Regions from separate parts of the Paenibacillus sp. USHLN196 genome, predicted to be linked through region 1. Evidence: predicted binding sites of a transcription regulator. Region 1 holds the regulator's gene; each other region holds the start of a gene.

The links. Region 1 encodes Rex, which represses fermentation and respiration genes when NADH is low (regulators of the CRP and FNR family bind a similar motif). Its sites were predicted from a motif close to TTGTGAAATATTTCACAA; they were not measured.
Region 2: the regulator Rex is predicted to act here: its motif matches at 2,620-2,637, upstream of WFI24_RS02700 (L-lactate dehydrogenase).
Region 3: the regulator Rex is predicted to act here: its motif matches at 3,948-3,965, upstream of adhE (bifunctional acetaldehyde-CoA/alcohol dehydrogenase).
Region 4: the regulator Rex is predicted to act here: its motif matches at 1,471-1,488, upstream of WFI24_RS00080 (cytochrome ubiquinol oxidase subunit I).

What each region holds. Positions count from the first base shown of each region.
Region 1 covers NZ_JBBCYH010000010.1:66,595-72,920, reverse strand. The annotation lists gene WFI24_RS22600 (AAA family ATPase) at 1-1,095, opposite strand, end outside; gene WFI24_RS22595 (hypothetical protein) at 1,088-1,615, opposite strand; gene WFI24_RS22590 (cell wall elongation regulator TseB-like domain-containing protein) at 1,917-2,447, opposite strand; gene WFI24_RS22585 (amidohydrolase) at 2,487-3,791, opposite strand; gene WFI24_RS22580 (redox-sensing transcriptional repressor Rex) at 3,778-4,431, opposite strand; gene dinG (ATP-dependent DNA helicase DinG) at 4,648-6,326, opposite strand, start outside.
Region 2 covers NZ_JBBCYH010000001.1:629,614-635,939, reverse strand. The annotation lists gene WFI24_RS02705 (chromate transporter) at 9-1,223, shown strand; gene WFI24_RS02700 (L-lactate dehydrogenase) at 1,618-2,547, opposite strand; gene WFI24_RS02695 (WD40/YVTN/BNR-like repeat-containing protein) at 2,836-4,113, shown strand; gene WFI24_RS02690 (hypothetical protein) at 4,258-4,467, shown strand; gene WFI24_RS02685 (serine hydrolase domain-containing protein) at 4,731-6,326, shown strand, end outside.
Region 3 covers NZ_JBBCYH010000008.1:216,833-223,158, forward strand. The annotation lists gene WFI24_RS20300 (ThuA domain-containing protein) at 1-151, shown strand, start outside; gene WFI24_RS20305 (winged helix-turn-helix transcriptional regulator) at 675-971, shown strand; gene WFI24_RS20310 (hypothetical protein) at 1,165-1,896, shown strand; gene WFI24_RS20315 (hypothetical protein) at 2,093-2,806, shown strand; gene WFI24_RS20320 (Crp/Fnr family transcriptional regulator) at 2,899-3,615, opposite strand; gene adhE (bifunctional acetaldehyde-CoA/alcohol dehydrogenase) at 4,046-6,326, shown strand, end outside.
Region 4 covers NZ_JBBCYH010000001.1:14,054-20,379, reverse strand. The annotation lists gene WFI24_RS00085 (cytochrome d ubiquinol oxidase subunit II) at 1-30, opposite strand, end outside; gene WFI24_RS00080 (cytochrome ubiquinol oxidase subunit I) at 30-1,394, opposite strand; gene WFI24_RS00075 (MFS transporter) at 1,793-3,187, opposite strand; gene WFI24_RS00070 (LysR family transcriptional regulator) at 3,297-4,172, shown strand; gene WFI24_RS00065 (MFS transporter) at 4,334-5,527, opposite strand; gene WFI24_RS00060 (6-phospho-beta-glucosidase) at 5,662-6,326, opposite strand, start outside.

The DNA of each region.
Region 1 (6,326 bases):
CAGCGCCTGACCACGCGGACTGAGTGCCACCTGACTAACACTGCCTGGACGAACGAGTTCAGCCATAATGGCATGTCCCAATTCATGAATGGCGACCCTTTTCTTCTCTTCCACACTGGACTCACGGTCTGTCTTCTCACCCATCATGACTTTATCAATAGCCAGAGACAAGTGCCGCTGTTCGATGTTCAACAGCCCGTCCCGCATGGCGTATATTGCTGCTTCGTTCATAACACTTTCGAGTTGTGCGCCGGAGAAACCATACGATTCTTCAGCTGTCTTCTCCAGATTAACTTCTTTCATCAGAGGTTTATTCACCGCATGCAGTTCCAGAATATGCTTTCTGCCCTTTTTGTCAGGTAAGTCCACTTGAATGTGGCGGTCAAAACGTCCCGGGCGCGTCAGAGCGCTATCCAGCATTTCCTTGCGGTTCGTTGCAGCGATGACCAGAATTCTTGGCGTATCGGAAGAATAGATTCCATCCATTTCTGTCAGGAGTTGATTCAGGGTCTGATCATATTCACGCTGTTGACCGCCTTCACGTTTACCCCCGATGACATCAATCTCATCAATAAAGATAATAGCGTTTTCCTTATTTTCCTTCGTGGCACGGGTTCTCGCGTCCTTGAACAAATCCCGAATTCTGCTGGCACCCACACCAACATACATTTCCACAAATTCACTACCCGATGCTGCTACGAAAACAGAATCGGTGTAATGGGCAGCAGCCTTCGCCATCAACGTTTTCCCCGTTCCTGGAGGACCCGTGAGCAAAATCCCTTTTAACGGGCGAATCCCGAACTTGCGGATTTCTTCATGTTTGATGAGAAAGTCAAGTGCTTCACGCAATTCCTGCTTGGCACTGTCCTGACCTCCAATTTCTTCAAAAGTAAGCTTGGAGGGTCCTTTTTTCTTCCGTTTACGTTCCTGTGCAGCGCCTACGGTAATCCCGCCACGCATTTGCATCATGAACAGCAAAGCTCCGACAAGCACCGCTGCAATCAGAATCGGTACAATATTAACACCAGTAAAAGCAAGGAAAATAATCAACACGGGAAAAAATCCGATGGCAACTTCTTTTGTCCACTTAGGCATTAGGCCACACTCCTATCTGACCGGGCACACGCGGCAGAATAATAAACTTGCTGGCATCTCCGTCTCTGAGACTGACATATACATTGTTGTCATCCATCGCTGTATTTACCTTCATTCCATTCGTCGCCATCTTCGACAACGTTGGTGTAATCTCGGTGTACTGCTTGCTCTCCATCGCCTGAGCTACGGTAAACATCGCATCCCCCCACCAACTTTCCAGTGCTTCATTGGAATGATCCACAACATCCAACTTAAGTGAACGTGTTCCAATCAAGGTCTGTCCTTCTTTGTGAATATATTGTACCAGTCTGCCCAAATCAACATCGGGTTGCAGATCCAGTTTCAATTGTACGTCATTGCGGTTAATAGTTAATTGTACGTCATTGACTCCATCGTACTGGGTGACCATCTTTTCAATGGGATTCTGCACAGCCACCTGACGATACACAAACCAACCTCCAAACAACACAACGGCTGAAATGACGGCAGTTAAAGCAATAGGCAATACTTTTAGCTTCAAGTGAATTACCCCTCCCAGAATTTGGCCCAACCTACTGGCTTATTGGTATAATACGAATATGCGTACATAGACTCCTGCGAGAATTTCGACAGGATTATTTGTTTCGAATGTAACTTTGAGTACATAATTGAGTATATCACATCGTATATACAATTTCGAAGGCGAAAATATGAATAAATTATTAATTTTAACTATTTAAATCAAAAATGTTTACAGACAACACAAAGAACCGGTTCAGTCGGATATCCGTCTGCCGGTTCTTTCAATTCTTTAATTCACTAGCTGAAGCACTCTATTTGTTCTAACTGTTCGGTAGTGTGTAGACCAGGTCCACCTGTTCTCCATTGCTAAAACGATAAAAGCGATAGTGGTTATGCGTACCGTCTTTATAATACACTTGCCACACATATATTCCATTGACAACTCCGGGCATGATTCGCTTAATCTCCCCGGCAGGAACTTCAGAACTGAAGCGATTGCGAATCTGCGCTTCGGACATGCCATTCTGCAGCAACTCGCTGTGTATAGCGTTTGCACCTGTAGCCGGTTGATTGTTTGCATCGAATTTCACCCAGACCATAACTTCCTGGTTATCCTTATTTTTGCCGATCAGGGTCCAGTAGATGTTGTCAGAGCCTTCTTTATCTCCCCAGATGTACTTTCGCAATTCATCATAGGATGTAATGCCCAGCTGCTCCTGAGCTGCCTGTATGGCGAGCGCTTCTTCCTTACGCTGGTCCTGCGTGACATAAACGTAATAACGCTGAAGTCCAAACAGAATCAGAACCAGTGCAAGTAGCGAAATCCATATCCACTTCTTTTTTTTCTTCAAAAGCCGAACTTCCTTTCCCTATGATGCTCTGTCCTGCTATTAACGAGCAAGCAGACCATCAAATGCCAATTGAGACTCACGCAAAATGCGCTCTTCATCCAGCGTCAGACATTCTCCATGTTTAACCACTTGTTTTCCATCCACCCATACGTGCTCTACATCTTTAGCAGAAGCCGAGTAGATCGTATGTGAGATCAGGTCTGTATGTGGATAGAAATGTGCCTGTTCAATGTCCAAGGCGATAAAATCAGCCTTCATGCCGACCTGGAGTGCTCCGGTATTGTTCAAGAAGATGGATTTGGCACCGTATGATGTTCCGAGTAGTAACGCTTCGCCTGCTGGCACTGCCGTCGGGTCACCAGACACGCCTTTGTGGATCAATGCAGCCAGTCTCATTTCCTCGAACATATCCAGGTTGTTGTTGCTTGCCGGTCCGTCTGTTCCAAGTGACACGGTAACTCCCGCTTTCAGCAAAGCAGGTACCCGCGCAACACCGGAGGCAAGTTTCAGGTTACTACCCGGGTTATGGGATACAGCCACATCATGACGCGCCAGAATCTCAATCTCTTCATCATTCAGATGCACCGCATGTGCAACCAGGGATGGACGGGAGAAAAAGCCCAGTTTCTCCAAATGTTCCACAGGACGCAGGCCATAATCAGCCACATTCTGCTCCACTTCACGAAGCGTTTCCGACATATGGGTATGGAGCGGAAGGTTTAGGTCGTTTGCGACCTGTACAAGCTTCTCTATGTAGTCAGGAGGGCATGTATATGGTGCGTGTGGCGAGATTACGGTTGTAATACGACCATCTGCTTGTCCATTCCACTCACGCGCAAAAGCAGCCGACTCCTCCAGCTTCCGCAATTGCTCTTCTTCCGAGCACAGCCCAATGACACCACGTGCCAATGCTGCTCTAACGCCGGACTGTTCCACGACTTTGGCAACCTGATCCATGTGGTCATACATGTCCAGGAAGGCTGTAGTTCCGCCTTTCAACATTTCAAGCACCGATAGCGAAGTTCCCCAATATACGTCTTGTGAAGTCATTTTCGCTTCCATCGGCCACATTTTTTCCTGCAACCATACTTGCAGCGCAAGATCGTCTCCATGTCCTCTGAGCAGCGACATTGCTGCATGACCATGCGTATTGATCAGACCCGGCAGGAAGAACAATCCTTTTCCATCCACTTTGGTACAATTTTCGTCTCCATCCGGCAATGTCTCACCAATATGCACAATCTTGTCATTCTCGACAACCATGTATCCTTGAACCACATTCCATGTTGCGCCTTCATTAACGGCAAATTTACCGTTGTGGATTACCCATCTATTTGTTGTCATCTTCCTCTTCGTCCTTTCCAGTCTCCAAGTAATAGGCCAAACTAAGTAGATCCGTCGTAAAGTCAGCATGGTGAATGCGGATATGCGGCGGTGTTTTTAGAATTGTTGGTGCAAAATTAAGGATCGCTTCAATTCCCGATTCAATAAGCTGATCGGCTACATTCTGGGCTTCCGTATCTGGAACCGTAATAATTCCAATGCGGATGTTGTCTGTTTTAACTGCTTCCGTCAATTCGTTCATAGGCTTCACCGTCAAACTGTTGATTTGACTGCCAATTTTCGGTCCGTATGCATCGAATACAGCAACAATCTTCATATTGTCTTTCAGATATGCGTTGTAGTTGGACAAGGCCTGTCCGAGATTACCCGCGCCTACCAGAGCTACATTAATTTGCTGATCAATCTTGAGGATGTGACGAATCTTTTCGATCAAATAGGATACATCGTACCCGATCCCTTTACGACCAAAATCACCGAAGTAAGCCAAGTCTTTACGAATTTGGGCCGGATTCAGATCCAACCTTTGTCCAAGCTCTTGAGAAGAAACAGTGGCCACCTCACGCTGATGCAACTCGCTCAAATAACGCAAGTACACAGGCAAACGTCGTACCACCGCTTCCGAAATTTTATCTGATTTCATTCTTGCTCCCCCTTACCAAGGCCACGATAAAATAATAGATGAAAGATGAGCATCCTGTATAAATTTAAAGATAAACGTGACATTTTATACAGAATGCTCCTTGTAATTTAGGTTATAAGTTCTACGTGCAACTGCTTTAATCGGATACGGAAATATCTAATAAAGTTTAACGCCAAACGATAGTGTCATGCAATGATATAACGAACATAACAACCATTATTCTTGTTCTGTAGCAGGTTTTTCCAACCACTCGGTAATTCGTGGCACCATCTGCTCTGTAAGCATATGCTCCATTTTGGGACCAGGTAATGAATATAAAAAGAATTTACCATAATACGCTTCGATCACCCGTGTATCATAGACAATCACAATACCTCTGTCCTTCGCTGTACGCACCAATCGGCCAAATCCTTGCTTGAAACGAATGACCGCTTGTGGCACAGACAGTTTCATGAACGGATTTTTCTTCTGCTCCTGAAGCAACTCACTCTTGGCTTCCACCAACGGATGATTCGGTGGCTGGAAAGGCAGTCGCACAATAGCGAGACAGGTTAGCGCCTCTCCCGGGATATCTACACCCTCCCAGAAGCTGCTTGTGCCCAGAAGTACCGTTGCTTTGGCATCTTGGAACCTGCGTGTCAACTTGGAGCGACTTCCACTGTCAACGCCTTGCCCCAGCAACGAGATATCGTTACCAGACAAAGCCTCCTTCAGCGGATCATAGACCTGTCGCAGCATCTTGTATGAAGTAAACAGAACCATCATGCGTCCACGAGTGGCGATTGCGGTCTCTGCGAGTGATTGCACCAGCATATTGACAAAGTGTGCATCCCCCACACTGCCCTTCACACTTGGGAAATCACGTGGAATCACCAGAAGTGCCTGATCGCGATAGTTGAAAGGTGAAGGCAGCATCGACGTTAACAGTCGATTATTCTCGGAGGCTTCCTGCAAGCCCAGCTGTTCAATCATGAACTGGAATGACTTATCTACCGAAAGCGTGGCCGATGTAAGCACAACACTTTTCTTTTTATCAAAAAACAAATCCTTAAGCTGTGCACTGACATCTACAGGTACGGCATACAGCTGGAGAGATTTACTGCGGAACTGGCCGCTGGCTTCCATCCAGTACACCGTTTTGGCATCATCCATACGCATGAAGAAACGTAGATTCTCCTTCAATGTGGTCAGATCTTTCAGTAGACCTGTGATGTCCGTGATCAGGCTGTCGGATTGATAATCATCCTGATCTTCTTTCACTTCAAGCAGCAATTTGTCCCCTTTGCGAACCAAATCGCCTAATGTCACATAGATCTGGTTCTCCAGATCCTGCAGCTCTTGCCATTTGGCCGGTTTCTGAGATGCCTTCAAACGCAGGGAAAATTGCCCTGTTTCTCCCGGTGAAGCATCACTTCGTTCAGGTAAAAGGCCGAACAAGGCATCACTCATTCGATCCCATAGCTCTTTAACTTCAAGAGCGAGCGGGAACATCTGATCCACCATCGAGCCCCATTGCACCGAATTTTCATGCCCGGATAACTGCGAACGAAGCATAGGCAGCTGACCATTACGACTGTCTTTAAACAGGCGGGTCAGTGTATGAACCAAGGTGAAATATTTCATATGCATTCCAAGATGCTTACCAGCGACATCCTCCAGATGATGTGCCTCATCGATCACAAGACTCTCATAGGCTGGTAGTAACTGATGCGCTGCTTTTACATCCGTAAATAATTTAGAGTGATTCGTGATTACGATATCCGACAACCCTGCCTCATGTTTGGCGCGATGGTAGAAACATTTGCGGAACCATGGACAGGATCTACCCAGACAGGACTCGGATTCGCTCTGTACCGTCTCCCAGAAGTCTCCTCCACGTCCGCTAAGGTTAAGTT
Region 2 (6,326 bases), on a different contig from region 1:
GCATCAGTATGGAAGAGGAGAAGCAGAGTTTGGTGCCAGATACCCCACCTTCGAGAATACACTCCCTATGGGAGGTGTTCTTGGTATCAACAAAGCTCGGCTTAACGTCCTTTGGGGGACCGACTGCACACTTGGGTTACTTTCACAATGAGTACATACGCAAAAGAAAATGGATGGATGAGCGAAGCTATGCGGATCTTGTGGGGCTGTGTCAGTTCCTCCCTGGACCGGCGAGTAGCCAGGTTGGCATGGGCATTGGCATCATTCGTGCTGGTATTACTGGAGGGCTTATCGCCTGGATCGGATTTACGCTTCCATCCGTGATTGCTTTGGTGATATTCGCTTTCCTATTAAAAGGATATGATATCGGCAACGCCGGATGGCTTAGCGGATTGAAAATTGTAGCTGTAGCTATTGTTGCTCATGCGATCCTTGGAATGGGACAGAAACTCACACCTGATAAAGTGAGAGTTACACTTGCTGTAATAACAGCTGCTGTTGCTTTACTATGGACAGCCATATACAGTCAGGTGGTACTCATTCTGTTAGCAGGATTAGTTGGGTGGTGGCTCTATCGAAAATCACCCGCTTCACAGGTTCCTGATCTTGTAGTTCCGATAAGCCGAACCGTTGCCGTGCTGTGTTTGATCACCTTTTTCGGTCTCTTTATGGCACTTCCGGTATTGCGTCAAGTTACGGGGGTCGAGTGGTTATCCTTGTTCGATTATATGTATCGATCAGGTTCACTGGTATTTGGTGGAGGGCATGTCGTTCTACCTCTACTGGAACAGGAATTGGTACCCAGAGGGTTGTTAAGCAAAGATGATTTTCTGGCTGGTTATGGAGCAACTCAAGCCGTACCAGGTCCACTTTTTACATTTGCTTCTTATCTTGGTGCCATAACAATGGGGATTCCAGGTGCAATCGTTGCTACTATAGCGATTTTTTTGCCCGCCTTTTTGCTCATCATCGGAACGTTGCCTTTCTGGAGTGCTCTGCGTAGAAATCCGCATATTCAAGGAGCTCTGACTGGGGTCAATGCAGCCGTTGTAGGCATTTTGCTGGCTGCGCTATATCAACCATTGTGGACGACAGCGATCATCACCCCAGCTGATTTCTCGTTACTAAGCATATTATTTATCATGCTTACCTTCTGGAAATGTCCGCCTTGGGTCATTGTTGTAGCAGGGATTGTCGGAGGTATGCTAATAGAGTCTATTTAGGGTAGCCGAGAGGTCTCGAAAAAGGAAAGAGAGGGTAGAATCCAAGGATTCCATCCTCTCTTTTTTTTGTGACTATTTGGACTCTTCATACATTTCCAGTTATTTATTAAAAGATAAGTTGAAAAACAGAAATAACAGGAATTTAGAATAATGTTACAAAAAGAAAAAAAGTATTACGTAATATTTATTATGTAAACTAATGGAGTAAACATGCTTTAAATGAAATCTTAAATCCATCTTCCCATGAGAATGGTAAGCTGAATATCATAGCCCAAAGGACCATCAGTCTCTTCACTCTAGAAGAAACCGATGGCCCTTTGGCTATGAAAAATCTCTTAATGAACAACGTTTAACGTGCTGAATTGTTCACGACATGAATGATTGCTTGGTTGGATTACTCCAGTCCAGCGATCTGTTCTTTTAATTTGTTAGCAGATGCCTGGAAAGCCACCTTCTCGGTTTCATTCAACGGAAGAGGCAGAATTTCACGCACACCGTTGCGGTCTACCACACATGGAACGCCCAAGTATACATCCGAGACACCATTGTAGTCTTCAAGGAACGTCGACACGTTCAGAACGGAGCCTTCGTTGCCGAGAATTGCAGCTACAATACGGTCCAGAGCAAGAGCGATTGCATAGGAAGTCGCGCCTTTGGCATTAATAATCTCATACGCTGCATTTTTGGTACGGTCGAAGATATCCTGTTGTGTTTCTTCATCCAGTTCCAGATCTGTTCCTGCAACGTTAGCCAGGCTCCATACCGGAACTTCGGAATCGCCATGCTCACCAATAATGTGGGCGTGAATACTACGCGGATCGATCCCTTTATTTTTACCAATCAGGTAACGGAAACGTGCGCTATCAAGCAATGTACCCGAACCGATCACACGGGAAGCAGGCCATCCGCTTTGTTTCCATGAAGTATAGGACAGAATATCTACAGGATTGGTTGCAATCAGCAAAATACCATGAGAATTCACTTCAGTAATACGCTCAATAATATCTTTGAAAATGCTTGCATTTTTCTTCAGCAGATCAATCCGGGTCTCGCCTGGTTTCTGGGAGGCACCCGCTGTAATAATAATGATATCCGCATCTTTGCAGTCGGAGTAATCGCCAGCCCATACTTTCACGCCACCCGTAAACGGAAGACCGTGGTTCATATCCAGCATTTCGCCGGTTGCCTTATCATGATTCACATCCACAAATACCAACTCGGACGAACGCTGTCTCAACATTAGCGTGTATCCCGTTGTTGTTCCCACCGCACCCATGCCTACAATCACGACACGACTTGGTTTCAGAGCTGCACTGTTTGTCATGTTCATATCCACTCCTTTTGGGTTATACTCCCATCCATATTAAGGGATTAGAGAACATAAAGCGAGTGTTGTCTATAAAATAGTTCACATTTCATGTCTTTTTACCAATTATTCCGTCGAAAAACATAATAGGATGAAAAGGGCTGAAGCGCAGGCTATGAGTGGGCAATGAGCCTTTTACACAAGGTTTGTGGTAGAATAGGAGCAGTGGATTCTGATGAATCGTAAATAAAACGCCATAGGACAGGCATGCGCGCCTGTATATTGGATGAGAGAGGTGGAACCCACTTGCGTTGGCAATGGATTAAAATCGCGCAGACAGCATTGCTGTCTATAGGTATAGTAGCCTTATTGGCTGCCTGCACCGACTCAGATCAGCCGCCAGAAGCAGAACCTCCACAACAGCAGGAGGACGCTGGGAATACAGGACAGACGTTAACCGTCGTTCCCCCGGTGAACAGTACGGAATCTGCGGATATGGCGAAGTACCAAATACAGACCCGTTTGACCGATTTTCAGTTGCTCAATGACAACGGAGGATTGGCATGGGGGGTAACACGAAATGCGCTGCGTCTGTACTACACGCAGGATCAGGGAAAGACCTGGATCAATATTTCACCTTCGGAAAATGTACAGTTTCCGGCTAACCCTAAATATGGACAAAGCATTTATTTTGTAGATCGTGCGCACGGTTGGATTGTTCGTGAAGGCATGGGCGGAACAGATACCATGGTGCTTCGTACCAACAATGGAGGCGTAAGTTGGAGTCTGTCTTCTCTGTCCAAAACGGATAAAGTAACTGCGATCTCATTTGTATCTCCTGAAAAAGGCTGGATTCTCACCACGGTGGATACCGCTATTGGTAAACAGGAGAAGAAACTTTACTTTACCGAGGATGGTGGAATCACCTGGAATCGGATGTCATCCAGTGATGAAGACGGCAAACAGGAAGCAGAAGAGATTTCCAAACGTGGATACACAACAGGGATGACTTTCTCGGATCCGAAGCATGGTTTCTTAACAGCGCTTGAGTTCGGCACACCGAAGTTGTATGTAACGTCGGACGGGGGAGAGAATTGGGACACTGGACCATCTTTCTTTGATCGAAACAAATTCAACGGGTGTGGTAATTTCAGTGTCAGTTCACCACAATTTTTTGGACGTGAAGTACAGTCAGCCTGGATGTCAATGTCCTGTTCCCAAGGGGAGAGCACCACTTTCAATGGCTTCTTCACAACAGATGGCGGAAAGAGCTGGAAGCTGTCCAACTTCAGTTTGAATAAACAAACGGGTACGAATCGCAATCTTGCACCAGTATTCCTGAACGCATCAGAAGGTTGGGCGATGCAAAAGGGGATAACCTACCACACCAAGGATGCAGGCAAAACATGGAGCGCTCTTCCTGCAAGCAGTGTACTGGAGAAAATTCTCGAGGATTATCCGGAGATTGTGAAAATTCAGATGGTTACGTCCAAGCTTGGCTGGATATTGGTTGAAAATACGGATGCCAAAAGGTCGTTGTTACTGCAAACGGTAGACGGCGGCGTACATTGGAAAGTACTTTAAGAGTAATGTGTATAGATGTGAATAGATAGGAAAGTAGAGGAGCCTGAGGGATCCTTTTCTTTTTTGATTAGTTTGTGAAATAAATCACAAATAAATCCTCTTAAAGGTGATATATTTAATTCAACAAGAGAAGGAGTGATGAAGATGAGAACCAACGGTCAGACTCAATTCACGCAGGCGGACGAATTAACCAGATATATGCTTCAATTATGCTACACATGTGACGATGCCAATCGTTGTACAACTGAGGAAGCAGTGAAGGCTTGCATGGCAGAACACGCACAGGCAGACCAGCCCGAACCAGCCAAAGGCGGAGAAGTAACTCGCGGCTTTATGGATCTGATGTACGCTTAGGCTAATCATTCACGGAGAACGCTCCTGCAGGAGCGTTCTTTTTGATTTGAAGTAAAATGTATGCGCTTTTAAATGTACTTCGCAAATATTGCAGCATGGGTTATTATAGAAATAATTAAGGTAATTTACTCAAAATGTGGAATTTGAGATACTTTTTTAGATGGTAGATTAAATATTTTCAAGTCAGTAAACACCTGAATTAGTTTATAAGTACATAGCTGAGTCAGATCATTATTATTTTAGATATTAAAGGAGTGTAGCTAATGCAAATCAATCAAAGATATCAAGGTCTTAATAAAGTAATCGTTGGTGTTCTGGTACTCGCATTAATCATTGTGACATGTGCGGAACCTGTGCACGCTGAGGTAGAGAAGGTGGAGACTACGCCCTCCAGGATTGTGTTGTCTTCGCTAGAGGAAACGATAGATTCATATGTGGCTACGAATCAGAAGAACACCGCTGCCGTTTCGGTTGTAGCTATCAAGAACGGTGAGACCATTGTGAATAAGGCCTATGGATACGCAGAACTTGAGCAACAGAGAAAGGCAGACACCTCTACTGTGTTTGAATGGGGTTCAACTTCTAAACTATTGGTCTGGACGAGTGTTATGCAACTTGTCGAGCAGGGGAAGCTTGATTTGGATACCGATATTCAGGAATATTTGCCGGATGGATTTCTAAAGAAACTTGAATATGATAATCCTATTACTCTAATGAATCTTATGCATCATAACGCAGGATGGGAGGATAGATTGATCGATTTATGGTATTCATCCGAGAGTGATATTTTGGAATTAGGTGAAGCTTTACAAAAATTTGAACCGAGGCAGATCGATAAACCTGGGAGTGTCGTTGCTTATTCAAACTATGGTACGGCTATGGCTGCTTATATCGTTGAGGTGCAAAGCGGACAACCCTTTTACAAATATGTCAATGAATATATATTTAAACCGCTGAATATGAAAGACACTTCGATTCACCCGTCACAGTATGATAATCTAAACGTCTTAAAAAGGAGAAATGAGATTCAAGGCTACACTACGAATCTGAAACTTATCCCTAAGAACAGAGCATACATAAGCTTGTACCCTGCGGCGGGGGCCATTGGCACAGCAGAGGATGCAGCTAAATTCCTTGCAGCCTTAATGCCTGTGGATCGTAGCAATTTATTATTCGCAAACAAGGACACGTTAGACGAGATGCTTTCAACCAGTCTATATTATGATGGAACTTCTACTCCTCGAATTGCGCATGGTTTTTTTGAAGTTGAGTACTGGGTGCCTGCACTGGAACACGCTGGAAGTACGGCGGGATTTTCAAGTAGATTTGTTTTTGATCCGGAGTCTAATTTTGGGTTAGTGGTCATGACAAACCAGTTAAATGAAATGGCTTATAGCGTTGGTCTTGTCCAGAAGGTGTTTGGAAGTAGTTTCAGCACGAATTCAGTTACATCTGAGAGTGGAGGATATTATCTGCCTGCGCGACGGGTCGTTTCCGGTTTTACGATGGCATATTCCATGTTAAGTCTGCAGAAGTATACAACATTTGACCTTAGTAATTTTGCAAATGTTGTTGAGCGTAATGGCACTGTTGAGAAGGTCTCTATGTCTTATAATGACTTTTTGCCCGTATCCAACTTAACAATAAACTTGATTAAAGCATCTTTTATTGCTCTTGCAGTAGCCATCCTACTCAGTTTAAGAGCTACAATTGGTTATTTTATTCGGTTATCCAAATACAAATTAAAAAACTGGGAAAGACCCGGCACAGGATTTGATAAATATCATATTGTCATTAATATCGCCAGTCTGGCATTAATTTTGAATACGATCCTATTGTTCATGCGCGCCTTAGGCTTC
Region 3 (6,326 bases), on a different contig from region 1:
TCCAGGTCATGAGACGTATCCGACCTATTACAAACCGGAAATATTAAGAGTGATCAGTAACGCTGTGAAATGGGCATATCCTGCCCGCAGTTTCAAGCCGGAATTCGGCAAGAGCGAACCTGTAAGACCATTTGGTGGCGTGCTAGTTTAATTCATAATTTGCTTCGTGAAAGATATATATCAGTTCAACTAACATTTACACATCAACGGAGAGGGCAGAAATAACTTGAAGAAGCGGAGCGTGCGCCTTTATCCCCGGATTTTTTCCCTTTAGAAAGAAATCAAAAAAATCTGGGGATAACAGTGATCGGAAAGTTGTTCTGACATCGGAGTGCTAGTGTAAATATTCTTTAGTTGAACTGATATAGATAACGTAAACGCAAGCATATACCCAGGAACCCTTCTCCAAGTCAATGATGACTGTGGCAGTTGGGTTCTTTTTGGGTAATATAGTACTATGGGGAAGTTATACGATATTTCCCATGGTTATGGGACAGGGTGTGCTGTATACTGGAATGTAACATCCGATCCGGGTAATATGCTTCTAAAATTTAAACTTTTTAGTAGCAGACGTTTTCTTTGAAGCTTAAATATGTTATTATGAAATATACTAACAAAATGTAAGTTGAGTGATCTCTAAAGAGGTGATTAATGTGGAAGGTCAAGACTTGCGGATGTGTCCGCGTTTTGAGACGGCGTTTTCCTTTTTGGGCAAGCGCTGGAATGGTTTAATTATTCAAACGTTGATGAGTGGTTCAAAGCGATTCAAGGATATCTCCAATCTGATTCCGTCTATGAGTGACAAGATGTTATCTGAACGGATGAAAGATCTTGAAAGTGAAGGTATCTTGGTTCGTCACGTCTATCCCGAGACGCCGGTTCGTATTGAATATGAACTGACGGATAAGGGTAGAGCGCTCCAGCCTGTCATGAATCAAATTCAAGATTGGGCTGAGCAGTGGGTTGACTAACGTATAAGCAGCATCACCTACTTCCGTGCATGACTGAACATAAACTCCTGATTTCTGTAGAAATCAGGGGTTTTTGTCTTAAGTATAACGTGGATTGGCGATTTTCTCTTGGGCTGTGCACATGTTGTCATGAGTTGTAGTATAATCTATAGAAAATGGCCACAGACGGCCGGAGCGAAGGAGGCCACTTGTCATGAGAGAAGAAAGCTTATCCCGCGAAGTACGCTACGGCAAGCAAGATATTGCAGAACTTGAGAGCGCATCCATTCAGGTCCATCTAATCTACAAAAAAGCTGCAGAGTTGTTCAAGCGTACCCTATATTCCCGTTCGGTTAAGGATGATCTAGCCGAAGTGAATATGTATCCTATGAACAGCGATGGTCCGAAATCAGCTCCGGCGGTGCTGCAGAAATGGATTCAAACGTCCAGGGGCTGGAAATGTATCGGCTGTGAACTAAGGCAACCTGAATCGACAATGTCCCAGATGGAGGAAGCCACCCATGGAAAACGGCTAATGCTGGATGTAGGCGAAGGTCGGTTGGTTCAGGCAGAAATGCTGATTCAGGCGGTTGTTTGGTCTCAATATGAGAAGATTCGAATGTTTGCCCCGTGGCTTGGGGATGAACCCTTTTATAGCGTGCAGGAACTGGATGTCATTGCCCGCTATATTGTGCCTACTTATTTTTCGGAACGTCCTTTGCATGAACAAGGCAAGGTATTCAAGATACACCAACAATATGGTCAGATTCCGCTATATCAGGAGTATGTAGATGCACCTTCATGCTGCGTGCAGGTGGACGGTGGATTGCTTGAAGGCCGATTGCTGACAGGGGTATATGTTTCGGAGGAACAGTTTTTCGGACTCAATCCATATCTGAAAGATGGCGATGGAGGACGGACATACATGCAGGCTAGTGTCCAATGATAACGTATCCAATAAGAACGTAAAAATGATTTAGATCGGAGAGCCTGTGTGCAGGCTCTCTTTGTTGTACAAGCCTTGTGTGACTGTATGGCTCATAAAAGTAACGGCTTTGACACTTTTTTTTGTTGAATAATGTGCCATAATAGAGGTTATGGACAACAGGGTGAGTGATTTTACGCAGGGTGGTGTTACCTACATGAAGAAGAAAATCCCCGGTTACATAGGTGTATGTTTGCTGCTACTGGCGATCTTGGCTGGTTGTAGTGAGACTCAGCCTTCAGAGCAGCCAATTGTCAAAGAGACAGAAACAGCAAATACGATTACAGTGGCAGTAGATGGCAGTACGTTTTTGCCGGATGCAACGAAGTCCATTAAGCGAGATTTTAGTGAGGGTTTGACGCTCAAAAAAGCATTACTGAATAGCGGACTGGTTGATTTTACAGCGGATGGCAAACGGATTCAATCTGTTGGTGAAGTTTCTCTGGATTCTTCGCTCAGTTGGGCTGTCAAATTGAACGGCAAGGATATTGAACAGGAAGATTGGGACATGGAGCTTCATGCCAAAGATGAAGTGATCATTTACGTGAAAGCCGCTGACAGTGGGGGGGATGGCGTTGCATATCAGACAACGTTACTCAAGGTGAGCGGTGGAAACATTATGCCAACACTCAATCGTCAATATGCTGGCGTCTATGTTCAGGAATGCACAGTTCGCGATGTCTTGAAGTCCAGTGGGATTGTGAGAATGTCGGAGAACAACAAATTTGTAGTTTCGGTCGAGAATGTTACGCCCCGCATGAATCAGCGGTGGGTCATTATGGTGAACGACAAGGAATTAATGGAAAATGGTTTGGACATGAAATTGAATCCACGTGATGCGGTTAAGCTTGAATTGACCAGTGCATCCTAAGCATACAAATAAGCCCAGTCTCTCTGCAGAGAAATGGGCTTTTATTATTGAAATCTATTCTATAACCAACATCTGCATAGCATACTCGAAGATTAAATACGACAGATCTCGTTCGGGCAAAGTTCACAGTGACAGATCCCTTGCAGCATCTTCAGATCTTTGATGACAATCATGCCATTGTCATATTCAATCGCATCTTTCTTGCGCAGATCGCTTAACATACGGTTAACACTTTCACGAGTGGCTCCAATCATATTGGACAGATCCGTGTGGGTAATTTTTTTGTGAATAATGACATGCTCTCCATGAGGCTCGCCATACGAATTCGACAACCGAATGAGGGTAGAGCAGAGCGCACCAGGTTTGCCATATAACATGAGGTCCCGGAACTTGGTCTGTGTCAACCGGTGGTGGATGCCCATCCATTTCATAAAGTCGATCGCGAAGTCACAATGCTGGCAGATCAGCATTTCCAGGTCTTTGTGTTCCAGTACACCAATCTCACTGTCTTCCAGTACTTCCGCTGAAAAGCTATGCTTGGAGCCAAAGAAGGGATCAGCCTGGCCGATCATATCACCGGACTGATACATGTACATGATCAGTTCCTTGCCTTCATCCGTGGATTTGGTGATCTGGGCACGACCCCGTTTCATATAATAAAGTTTGTCAGAGATGTCGCCTTCCCAGTACAGATGTGTACCTTCCGGATAAGTTCTATCTTTCATGGTAACCAGCAGATGGTTGAAATTTGCTTCCGAGAAACAGTTGGTATTACCTCGCTTTTCCAGTACAGTCGTTAGTTCTCTCATAAGTCTATCTCCCCTTTATGTCCATCGGACGACCTTCTGTAGTAAGCAGTAGCCTCCGAGGTTCGCCGCAAACCGTTGCCGTCCTGATCAGGGTCATCTCGGCCGGGAGGAAGGACGGTACAAATTGCGGTGGTTCAATTTTTAAGTTCAGTATATACCTAATCTTACCGTTTGAGGGGGAAGGAAAGGGGGCAAAAATGACGAAATTTCAAACATTGTGATTAAATTCACTTTTAATGGGGAGGATGAGTTTTACAGCCCTATATTTTAAATAAGAAGTGAAAATGGTCGTATGAAGGACACTACAAAACTTAAATTAAATTTGTTATACTTTGTGAAAAAAATCACATAATTAAGTTTATTGTCATGTTACGATGTGAATGTAAACGAGAGAGACAAACTAATACGAACCTTTAGGAGGATGAGGGAGATGGCTGTAAAGAACGAAGTCGCCCCAGCAAAAGAACCGACAGCAGGTCAGTATATTCAAACGTTAATCGACAAAGCGAATAAAGCACACGCCGCATTCATGAAGATGGACCAGAAGCAGATTGACCGGATTGTGCAAGCCATGGCGCTTGCGGGTCTGGATAAACACATGATGCTCGCCAAGATGGCCGTAGAAGAAACAGGCCGCGGAGTGTATGAGGATAAAATCACCAAAAATATATTTGCAACAGAATATGTGTACCACAGCATCAAGTATGACAAAACCGTAGGTGTGATCGAAGATAACGAATATGAGAGCTTCCAGAAAATTGCGGAGCCGGTCGGTATTATTATGGGGATTACACCCGTCACGAACCCAACATCAACGACGATGTTTAAAGCACTGATCTCCATCAAGACCCGTAACCCAATTATCTTCGGTTTCCATCCATCTGCACAGAATTGTAGCCGGGAAGCTGCTAAAATCCTACTGGAAGCGGCTGTGAAACATGGTGCACCAGCAGATTGTATTCAGTGGATTGATGATCCTTCCATGGATCGCACGAACGAACTGATGAATCACAATGATGTGGCTCTCATTCTGGCAACAGGTGGATCAGGCATGGTACGTGCAGCGTACAGCTGTGGTAAACCTGCACTGGGCGTAGGACCAGGTAACGTACCTTGCTTTATCGAGAAAAGCGCGGATATCAATCAGGCAGTTACGGATTTGATTCTGTCGAAGTCCTTCGATAACGGCATGATCTGTGCTTCCGAGCAAGCGGTAATCATTGAAGAACCGATCTTCGATCAAGTGAAGAAAAAAATGATTGCAAATGGCTGTTACTTTGTTAACAAAGATGAAGCAGCGAAATTGACAGCAGGTGCGATTAATGCCGAGAAATGTGCGGTGAACCCGGCGATTGTTGGTCAATCTGCGGTGAGCATTGCGAAGTTATGCGGTATTGAAGTTCCGGCAGGCACCAAAATTCTCGTGGCCGAGATTGAAGGGGTAGGTACGAAATTCCCATTGTCGGCTGAGAAATTAAGTCCGGTACTCGCTTGTTACAAAGTCAAAACGGCAGCAGAGGGCATTGAACGTGCGGCAGAAGTGGTTGCTTTTGGCGGCATGGGTCACTCCTCGGTTATCCACTCCACAAATGAAGAAGTGATCGGCAAATTCGCAGATCGTCTGCAAACTGGACGGATTATTGTGAATTCACCATCCACACACGGTGCCATCGGGGATATCTACAACACGAACATGCCGTCATTGACACTGGGATGCGGATCATACGGACGTAACTCGACTTCTTCCAACGTAACCGCTGTGAACTTAATCAATGTGAAAAGGGTGGCTCGCCGTACCGTGAATATGCAATGGTTCAAAGTGCCGAACAAAGTCTACTTCGAAAAAGGGGCAACGCAGTATCTTGCCAAAATGCCTGACATCACACGTGTTGCCATTATTACCGATGCCATGATGGTCAAACTTGGATATGTGGAAAAAGTAGAACACTATCTGCGCCAACGCCAAATGCCAGTAGCGATCGAAGTATTCTCCGATGTAGAGCCAGATCCATCCACAACAACGGTAGATCGCGGAACCGAAATGATGCGCCGCTTCCAACCGGACTGTATTATTGCACTCGGCGGTGGATCACCGATGGATGCTGCCAAAGCCATGTGGTTGTTCTATGAATATCCAGATACGGACTTCAACGACCTGAAACAGAAATTCATGGATATCCGCAAACGGATCTACAAATATCCACGTCTCGGTGTAAAAGCGAAATTTGTAGCGATTCCAACTACATCCGGTACAGGTTCTGAAGTGACATCGTTCGCGGTTATTACAGATAAAAATCAAGGAAATACCAAATATCCATTGGCCGACTATGAGCTGACTCCAGACGTAGCGATTGTCGACCCGGAATTCGTATACTCCCTGCCTAAAACGGCTGTAGCGGATACAGGTATGGACGTACTGACTCATGCGATTGAAGCTTATGTGTCTGTCATGGCGAATGATTACACGGATGGACTTGCGATCAAAGCCATTCAACTGGTGTTCCAATACCTGGAGCAATCTGCGCTGCAAGGAGATAAACTGGCACGTGAGAAAATGCATAATGCTTCCACGATTGCCGGTATGGCGTTTGCCAACGCATTCCTGGGCATTAACCACAGCTTGGCGCACAAATGGGGCGGTCAGTACCACACCGCACACGGACGCACCAATGCAATCCTGATGCCGCACGTCATTCGTTACAACGCGAAAA
Region 4 (6,326 bases), on a different contig from region 1:
TACCGAAATACCAATCAATTCATAACTCATCAGGCCTGCTCCCCTTTCTTGGCTGATTGATCATGCTTCTCTTTCAACCATTTCTCCATCTCAAGGTCCGCAGGATTGTTATTGAACAAACGTCTCAATACGAGAACACAGATGACGCCGAGCACGATGTATAGAAGCAAGAAGACGAAAAATAAAATTCTTACACTCGGTGAAGAAGTAGCGGCCTCTTCTACTCGCATATAACCTCGGATGATCCATGGCTGCCGCCCGATCTCTGCATAGAACCAGCCCATCTCAACGGCCAGAAAAGCGAGCGGTGCACTGAGTGCAACCATACGAAGCATCCACTTGTTCAGTTGGTTGCGCTTCTTCCAGAATACAAAGAGGAAATACAGGGATGAGATCGCGAGCAGAGCGAATCCGATTCCAGCCATTAGATCAAATAAATAATGCACAAGTAAGGGCGGATGCTCATCTGGTGGGAATTCGTTCAGCCCGGTTACCTCGGCGTTAAAATCTCCAAAGGCAAGGAAGCTGAGTACCTTCGGCAAATGAAGTGCGCCTATAATTTCATGTTCAGCATTCAGCCATCCTAATAAAATCAGATCCGCGCCGCTTTCCGTCTCGAAATGCCACTCGGCAGCTGCGAGCTTCTCCGGCTGATGCTCAGCCAAAAACTTGGCAGATACATCTCCAGCTAAGGAGTTTAATAAACTGAATACCAGCACAACGGCCATCATGAGGTTCAGGCCTTTCTTGTGGTAGGCTGACACCCCTTTTCTCAGCATCGCAAAGGCTGCTATTCCTGCTAACAGAGCAGCTCCTGTCAGATAAGCCGAGCTTAATACATGGAATACTTTGGAGAAGGTCGCCGTATTCAGCATCGCTTGCACGGGGTTCACTGCCATGAATTGGCCTGCTTCCATCACAAAGCCTTCAGGCTGGTTCATGAATCCGTTCACTGTAGTAATAAAAACAGCAGACATGCCTGCCCCTGCGACAATTGGAATGGTCAGCAACCAGTGGATATACGGATTTTTGAACCGATCCCACGTATATAGATAAATGCCCAGGAAGATGGCTTCAAAAAAGAACGCGAATACTTCCATAAATAGTGGCAGTGCAATGACATTTCCGGCCAGTTTCATAAAATTCGGCCATACCAGAGCCAATTGCAGCGATATCGCTGTGCCTGTCACGACACCAACCGCGACAGAAATGACAAACCCTCGTGACCACCTCTTTGCCATAAGTATGTAATGGTGATCTTTCTTCCGAATGCCGATGAACTCTGCAATCGCGATCATCAGAGGCACACCGACACCAAGTGTTGCAAAAATAACGTGGAACCCGAGCGTCAAACCAGTCACCAGCCTGCTCCATAACACCGTATCAATAGCCATTCGTTATACTGCCTCCCTTCAAACTCTGTTCATTTTGAAACATTCAATATCAGCTTCGGCCAAGCTCAATGCAGAGTTGCGAAAAATTTCACAAAGTTAGGTATGACGATATCTTGCCACACCTTTAATGCGTTTACTCCTGTTGGCTCCCGATTATAGCAAGCGCTGGATGCCTATGAAAATCTGATATTGATGCACTCAAAGTACTAATCAAGCCTATTAATCAAAATTATTATATCTTTATTTTTACCTAATTCAATCAAAGACACGTCTTCTACCCTAAACGTTCAAGAAAGGATCAACTCTTTCTGACAACTTGGTGAAAAACAAAAAATACACCCAAAGGAGCTATTGATTCATTGGGTGTAAACGTGCTATTGCACGGCAGATTCGCTATTTTACTTGTTTACTTGCTCCGGACTCACCGCACTTCCCTCGCGACGTACGCTCATGATGATCAGTAATGCAGCTAATACCGTAAGGATGATTCCAAGCATCTGAAATCCTGTCACATTGAATGTATCTCCCATAACAATTCCAATCAATAACGACGATAAGATGGTCCCCAGGTAGCGTGATGTATTAAAAATACCCGATGCGACTCCAATCATTTCTTTGGGTGTGCTTTTGAACAGAGCTGCTTGCATGCCGACCGCGTTTAGACCGTTACTTATTCCAAATAAAGCTAAGGCAACAATGACAATGAAGATTGGAGAAGTTTCATTCATAACAACGATCAATATAGAGCCAAATGTCATTAAAGCAGCGGATACGATCAGAGCTGGCCGTGTTCCTGATCTGTCAATCCAGCGCCCTGCTATCGGAGCAATAATGACTGAACATAACCCCAAAGCTAGCATGCTTATACCTGTATGAACTTCGTTGAGATGACGTACCTGCTTCAAATACGTAGGAACTCCAAAAAAAAGTGCGTAAAACAGGATGTTCACCAGCATGTATTGCACATTAACCCAAGTCATCTGGGGATATGTGGCAAACGTTCGCAGAGGGATGAAAGGCGTGGCTGCTTTTAATTCATGTCGGATGAACAAGACTAATGCGATTAACCCGCCCCCTCCTGTCAGCAGATGCCATGTTGAAATATCTCCTGTGGAATTTACTGAAAGTAAACCGATGAGCAGAGTCACCAAGGCTACCGTAAACATCAGGATGCCTGGTGCATCAATTAACGCAAGCCATTGCCGAATGGACATGTGACTAGAGATCGATGGAGATAACTCGTCCTTCGGAATTGTTTTCCAGGCGAACAAAAAGCTTGCCATGACAAACGGAATATTAACGAAGAATATGCTGTGCCAGTCCCACCAATGAATCAATACTCCACCAATAAAGGGCCCGATCGCAGCTGCTCCGGAGAGGAATATCGCTAAAGTGGACAATGCGGAGGCTTGCTTGTCAGTCACGTTAATTCTTACAATCGCCATTCCGACGGCCACCATCATGCTTGTACCAATCGATTGAACGATCCGGAATACGATGAGCGACGAAAAACTGGGAGACCACGGAGCTAACATAGACGATACGAAAACAATAACAAGACCCATGAGGAAGATCTTCCTGCGTCCAAACAAATCACTACACTTGCCCATGACCGGTTGAGCAACAGCACTGGCAATGTAAAATGATAAAATAATCCACGAAACGGCTGTAAAATCAAGTCGATACACTTCTTGTAGCCTGGAGATTGCCACAGAAATCATGGAGGAATTCAGCGGATTCAACATAATTCCGAGTCCCACAGCTAACATCAATCCTTTATTTCGAACGTTCATGGGTGCATCACTCCTTCTTCTGCTGTCATCTTACTTGAAAGCATTCATTTATTCCAACGCATTGTATGTTATGATTTGATGAACTACAAGGAATGAAGGAATGGTGCAAATGGAGCTTCTTCAACTAAAATATTTCCTGACGGTGGCCCGATGCGAACATGTTACGGAAGCTGCGGGAATGCTGCATGTCACGCAATCCTCCCTGAGCAAAACGATACAACGATTAGAGGACGACCTGGGAGTCCCTTTATTTGATCGAATCGGGAGAAAGCTGCGACTAAACGACTTTGGTAGAACATTTCTTCAGCGAACGGAAAAAGCCTTATTTGAATTGGAGCAGGGACAGCGGGAAATTGGAGACCTCTCCAATCCGGATCAGGGTACACTGCAATTGGCGGTGACTACGGCAAGTACTTTGCCAGGTATACTACGGGAATTTCGAAAAAATAAACCGGACATTCAGTTCCATGTGCAAATGGTTTCGTTAGAAAACATGTCCAAGCTTCTACATCGGGGCGAGGTGGACTTTTGTCTCTCCTCCCCTCCGATTCAAGGTGACGACATCGAATGTCAGATCCTATATGACGATCCGATCGTAGTCGCTGTTCCTATGGGTCATCGATATGCAGACCGAAGCAGCATTCAATTAACTGAGCTTAAGGACGAGTGGTTTGTTGGGGTAAAGCAAGGCTATGGTGTTCGTGATATGGTGGATTCCACATGTCAATCCGTTGGTTTCCTACCGAAGTATGTGTATGAAGGTGATGAGCCTGCAAGATTAACCGCCCTTGTTGAAGCGGAGATCGGTCTCGCGTTTATACCTAGTACAGCCAGAAACCCGCATGAGCGCATTAGATATCTTCAGGTAGAGGAACACCAACTCGTTCGGGAAATCGCTCTACTTTCGCACAAAAACAGGTATATTTCAAAAGCCGCTTTAGAGTTTCGCAGTGTGGTTATGGACTATTTCAGTGCTATGTCATGAGGGAAATGGATATGAGTGAATGTATACTGGAGTGGTTAAGGGTTTATACACGAGCATAATGAGTGGACAGATCACTTGGTGTATTACAAAAATTCTAATTAAACGGTTCATACAACTCACTCTAAAACAAGGGAACTCCATATCAAGAAGCTCCCTGTTTTCTATGTTTGTTGAATATTCTTCTTTTTGCGTTGAAGGGTTACTACTCCAAAACTAGCTACTGAAATCCATAATAGGATTATTGCATTGCTGGAGACTAATGATTGCACTGTATCTAGTTGCAATAGTTGCGTAATTAACCTTCCTTCATACGGTGAAAGTGTGGCTCCCAAGTTATACGCGATCAGAACAATGGTGGTACCCAACTTTGCCATTTTGGCGATTTGTTGTGTAAAAGTATGCAATAAATAGGGCATAATACAGCGGAATGAAAACCCGATAATCATTGAGCAAATGGTAGTAAGAATGATACTCTGCGAGATTGTCGTAACGAACATCGAGCTTCCAAGTAACAGAATTGATAATGGAACGATATAGTTACCTAATGTTTTGTATACTTTTCCAAAAGAAAAGCCGGCAACAAAAGCTCCTAAACCTATAAATGCAATCATATTGCTTCCGTTTGTCGCAGTTCCAATATTTTTTTCCAAAATCAAAGGAGTAATCTGTAAATTATAATTGATGAAAATAGCTACAATCACAAATAATAAGAGACCATAGCCAATCATGACTTGAATGGCTTTTTTATTATTATTTGTGTGGCTTGAATTCGTTGTGACCTCTTCTCTTCTATTTAGCTCTTTTTTATCAGAAGGAACGAAAATCAGGAACGCGATGAAAATAGGAAGTGCCAGGGCGTAGACATAAAATGATGTGTGCCAGCCCATTTTCAATAGTTGACCAACGAGTAGTGTCAGGCAAATGCCGCCTAATCCCTCAAAGGCACTTTCTAAGCCAATTACGGTTGCTTGTTTACCTGGATTCTCATGATACATATCACTGATCATCTGAATGATGAGCCGGTTAAACAAACCTACACCTAACCCAAACAAACAGCGAGAAATGAACAGTAACGAAAAAAGGTCATGACACAATGCAGGGAATACTCCCGCAATAAGAACAAGTCCTAATCCAGTCAATATAGTTGCTTTCTTCCCGATAAGAAGTTCAAGTCGATTAGCAATTAACACACCAAGAATGACAAATAATGAAGGGATGGTCGTTAATAATCCTACGTGTGTTACCGATATCTCCGGAAAATCATTGGTTATTGCAGGAATGTTAGCGGCAATCACTGGACCTGAAGAAATTAATAACGCAACGGACAATAACGAATATGTTTTAAGCTTCTCCATGGATATTATAAAAAGCCAACTCCTTTACTGTCTGTTTTTGCTCCAAATGGCTAGTAGTTAGAGCTTGACGCTGCGATAAATGGATAAAGCAGTAACGCAGAAGTCGATGACTTCATACGTTACTGCTCAGTCGATTAGAGTTCTTTACCGTTACTTTGAATAACTTTTTTGAACCATTCAAAGGATTTTTTCTTGCTGCGTTTCAACGTACCATTTCCAGCGTCATCTTTGTCGACATGAATGAAACCGTATCGTTTACTCATCTCTCCAGAACTTGAGCTTACTAAATCAATACAGCCCCAGGACGTGTAACCCAACAACTCTACGCCATCTTCTTCCACTGCTGTTATGAAGGCTTGGATGTGTTGACGCAGATACTCGATTCTATAGTCATCAGCAACATATCCGGTCTCATCAGGAGTATCTATCGCTCCTAGTCCATTTTCAACGATGAATAGTGGCTTTTGATATCGGTCATACAAGGAGTTCATTGTAATTCTTAGACCCTCAGGATCGATTTGCCATCCCCATTCACTCGTTTTCAAATGAGGATTGCGCAGTGTCGGAAATAGGTTAGCTGCCGTTTGTGTGTTTACTTCCGGGTCTGCACTGGTTAATCGTGAACCATAATAACTGAACGAAACGAAATCAACCGTATTATTTTTCAAGCATTCCTCGTCCCCGTCTTCCATGGCTAAATGAATATTCATTCGTTCTAACATTTTCTTGGCATAGTTTGGATATTCTCCCCGGGATTGTACATCGACGAAGAAGTAGTGCTCGCGATCTCTTGTCATGG